DNA from 2 places in the Drancourtella sp. An12 genome. Region 1 is predicted to be linked to the other one. Evidence: riboswitches for the same ligand, from Rfam matches in the RefSeq annotation. Region 1 holds a riboswitch; the other holds the start of a gene.
What was found. A riboswitch is a leader RNA that binds a small molecule or an ion and turns the genes downstream of it on or off. The one in region 1 is predicted to bind glycine.
Positions count from the first base shown of each region.

Region 2: it holds a riboswitch for glycine, as region 1 does, so the genes downstream of both, B5E64_RS06925 (GrdX family protein) here and glyA (serine hydroxymethyltransferase) in region 1, are expected to answer to the same signal.

Region 1 covers NZ_NFLO01000002.1:116,652-118,857, forward strand. The annotation lists gene B5E64_RS02875 (AEC family transporter) at 1-857, shown strand, start outside; glycine riboswitch at 1,098-1,200, shown strand; gene glyA (serine hydroxymethyltransferase) at 1,323-2,206, shown strand, end outside.
Region 2 covers NZ_NFLO01000005.1:63,996-66,201, reverse strand. The annotation lists gene B5E64_RS06930 (glycine/sarcosine/betaine reductase component B subunit) at 1-330, opposite strand, end outside; gene B5E64_RS06925 (GrdX family protein) at 401-784, opposite strand; glycine riboswitch at 897-996, opposite strand; gene B5E64_RS06920 (sodium:alanine symporter family protein) at 1,150-2,206, opposite strand, start outside.

The DNA of each region.
Region 1 (2,206 bases):
TCGTTGGATTTATCGTAAGAAAAAGAGGAATAGTAGGCACGACAGGAAGGTTGAACATGGTGGATCTGTGTCTGTATGTGCTGCTGCCGTTTAACATTTTTCATGCGTTTCTTGTACAGCCCCATCATGATGTCTGGAAGCCGGTTGTCATGACGGTGCTGTTATCCGTGCTGTATAATATGATATCTGTGGCGTCAGCGTTTCTGTTGTACAAAAAAACAGATGAGGAAAAGAGAAAGCCGCTCCGGTACGGGACGATTGTTTCTAACGGCGGCTTTCTGGGAAATCCGGTAATTGAAAGTATTTACGGGACGTCCGGGCTTTTGTATGCGTCAGTCTTCATGCTTCCGGTCCGGGTGGTCATGTGGTCGGTTGGCGTCTCCTGCTTTCTGCCGGGCCGGAAAAAGAATGTGTTGAAAAAGGTTGTCACTCATCCCTGCATTGTTTCAATTTATCTGGGGCTGATCGTTATGCTCCTTCCGATATCCTGGCCGGACTTTTTTACCCGGGCGGCGGAAGGCTTAAGCAGCGCCAATACACCCATGAGTATGATGCTGATCGGAATGATGCTTGCGGAGATGGATCCAAGAGGATTGATTGACCGTACCATGGTATTTTATGCGGCAGTCCGCCTTGTATTGATCCCGGCGGTCGTCTTTGCTCTGACAGCCTTTCTTCCGGTGGATCCGGTGCTGCGGGGGATTACCGTAATCATGGCCGGAATGCCGGCGCCTGTCACAACAGCACTTCTTTCTTCCAAATACCATGGGGATGAGCGGTATGCGACGGGGATGATTTTCCTCAGTACGCTGCTGTCGCTTCTGACACTCCCGCTCTGGTGTCTGGTGCTTGGTTAAGAAGGAAAATGTATAAAGAAAAACGATAAACAAGAAGAAATTGTCTACAAAATAACTGTCAAAATATTAACTGACAAGTTTATTATTTAACACTTGACTCTGGAGTAAGTGAATTTTATAATAACTTTAAAGTTGAATGATGAACCTGTGAGATACCACTATAGCGCAGTGTGCGGCGCGGGAATGATAGCCGGAGCCGAAGGGGCATGCAAGAAACTCTCAGGCAAAAGGAACAGGTTCGGACAACACTCTGGAGAACAATATGATTGTACCGAAGAAGTAATCTGGCGTGCAGCACAGCACTGCTGGATAATCTTTCAGGTAAAAGGACAGAGGCAGATGAAAGGACTTCTCATGATGGAGAAGTTACTTGATCTGCTTTTTTTGTTGCCCCGGATTTTCGGCCGGAATCCGTATCGACAGAAAAAGCAAGAATATTGATTTGAGGAGGAAATACGTATGAGTATGGTAGGAGATGTTACGAACTACATCAAAGAGTACGATCCGGAAGTCGGCGGGGCTCTGGAACAGGAACTTGGAAGGCAGAGAAGAAATCTGGAGCTGATCGCATCGGAAAATATAGTAAGCCCGGCGGTGATGCTTGCGATGGGGACGGTCCCGACAAACAAGTATGCGGAAGGATATCCGGGGAAACGGTATTACGGAGGCTGTGAATATGTAGATGTGATTGAAAATCTGGCAATCGAGCGTGCAAAACAGCTGTTTGGATGCGAACATGCCTGTGTGCAGCCACATTCGGGGGCAAGCGCCAATATTGCGGTTTATCAGGCCTTTCTGAAGCCGGGAGATACGGTGATGGGACTCAATCTGGACCATGGCGGACACCTGACCCACGGCTCACCGGTGAATATGTCCGGAATTCTTTATCATTTTGTACCATACAGCATCAATGAAGAAGGATTTCTGGACTACGATGAAATCCGAAAGACAGCACTGGAATGCAAACCGAAGATGATTGTTGCAGGGGCGTCTGCATATCCAAGAGAGATCCGGTTTGACCGGTTTGCGGAGATTGCGAAAGAAGTGGGCGCCGTTTTGTTTGTGGATATGGCGCATATTGCCGGACTGGTTGCGGCCGGACTCCATCAGAGCCCGGTTCCTTATGCAGATGTGGTGACAACGACCACCCACAAGACGCTGCGGGGACCAAGAGGCGGCATGATCATGTGCAAGGAAGAACACGCAAAGGCCATCAACAAGGCGGTATTTCCAGGAACCCAGGGTGGGCCTTTGATGCATATCATCGCCGCGAAGGCAGTCTGCTTTGGGGAAGCGTTAAAACCGGAATTCAAGACCTATCAGGAACAGATTTTAAAGAATGCAAAAGC
Region 2 (2,206 bases), on a different contig from region 1:
TCCGACAATCTTACCTGCTGTTACGACAGCCATTCCCTTTAATGCGTATGTTTTTCCTTCGCCGACTGTATCAACTTTGGAAATAACTCCCGGGAAAACTCCTCCGCGTCCTTCAACCTTTACACGAGGTTCGATAACGTCTTTTACCGGTGTGATTCTTACGCTTTCTCCCGGTCTTGCGATGTCAAATTTTACGCTTTTGATGTGCTCGTCCTCAAGGACAACTTCTTTTACAGCTTCTTCGGATACATAAAGAACACCGTCTTCAATTCTAGACTCAGTGCCAAACTGGATGTCCTTGATAAAAATGTGTCCAACTTCTAATCTCACTGTAATTCCCTCCTTCTAAATAATGAAATCTATGCCCCAAAGTACCCCAGTACTTTATAGCCTTTTTCTTTTACCAGGCATCTGCCGACGGAAGTGCACTGGATATTAATGTGTAATCAATCAGCCTGAAATCTTCATAAACCTGCGGTGCATATTTATCCGATTTGAACTGAAACTTGCTGACGGAGGCAATGGCCCGTTCGATAATTTCAATTCCCATCAGGTCTGTCTCGCCGCTCTTTCGGGAAACCATTACTGATTTGTAAGGTGTTTCATTCGGCTTAACACTTCCGGAAAGCGGATGCGTTAAGAGCTTGTACCCTTTACATACTTCTTCTTTTACTTTTTTCAAAACATCTTCATATGAGCAGTCATAAAACTCCACATCATGATCCTGCCCGAGCTTTTCACGAACGAGCGGGTTGTTTGTTATAATTCTATAATCCTTCTTCATGGCTCCACCTATTAAAAAAGGACGGCTGACTTCCGCCGAAGCAGAATACAAGGCCGCCCTTCTGTCTTATGTATGTCATCCTGATATATTTGTCATACACGATTCAGAATGTGGTCCTTTCCCTGATCCTTTTGCCTGAAAGTTTCACCTTTGGTCTGTAAGGTTTGCATCTTCGGCGGTTCATTTGCGAACTCTCTCGCAGGAAAAATCATCCCACTATTCAATTGTCATATGCGCAGAATATGTCTTTCACAATTCTGTTTAGAGTATACCACATCGATTTATAGATTTCCAGCTTTTTATTCGATTTGCACATAGTTTTTTTCTATAAACCGTTTCTCTTGGTCATGTTGATACGCTCTTTGTTATTTTTTCTTCTTTCTCTGAAGCTCAGGATGCTTCGGCAGGAAGTTTTTAAAGTAATCGTCGTGGGTCTTCTTGATCATACCGCTCAATGCAAAGAGGGCGATAATGTTAGGAACAACCATCATACTGTTGAAGCAGTCTGCCATATTCCATACAAGGTCAACCTGTGCAAGAGAACCAAGTACTACACATACACAAACGAGAACCGAATAAACCGGAACTGCTTTTGGTCCAAAGAGATACTTGATATTCGCTTCTCCGAAGAAGTACCATCCGATAATGGTAGATGAAGCGAAGAAGAACATACAGATCGCAATAAAGATCTCTCCGCCTTTTCCATAAAGAGTCGAATACGCAAACTGGCTGAGTGCTGCTGCGGAATATCCGCCTTCAACCACTTCATAGGACTTCGGAAGCGCCTGAGTTGTTACAATAACGAGAGCTGTCATTGTAAGAACGATAAACGTATCAATGAATACACCTGTCATTGCCACAAATCCCTGCTCTACCGGATGATCTACCTTTGCAACCGCATGTGCATGAGGTGTGGAACCCATACCGGCTTCGTTGGAGAACAGTCCTCGTGCAACACCTTTTGTAATCGCCTTGGAAACTGTAGCACCGATCGCACCGCCTGTGATAGCATCAGGTGCAAATGCGCCTACAATAATCTGCTCAAATGCCAGAGGAATATTTCTCCAGTTATAGATAATAATAATCAGAGAACCGACAATGTAAAGTGCCGCCATAAAAGGAACCATAAGCTCGGTAACTTTTGCAATACGTTTCATTCCGCCTGTAAAAATGAACAATGCAATAACCGCTACAACTACACCTGTGATCCACTGCGGAATACCAAATGCCGTATGGAAAGAAGATGCGATAGAGTTAGACTGAACTGCATTACCCATGAAACCAAGTGCGAAAATCAGAAGTACCGCAAAAATCGCTGCAAGCACTCTGCCGAATGTACCTTTGAATGCTGCGCGAATGTAGTAAACAGGTCCACCTGTTACAATTCCGTCGCTGCCGACTTTCTTGTACTTCTGTGCCATA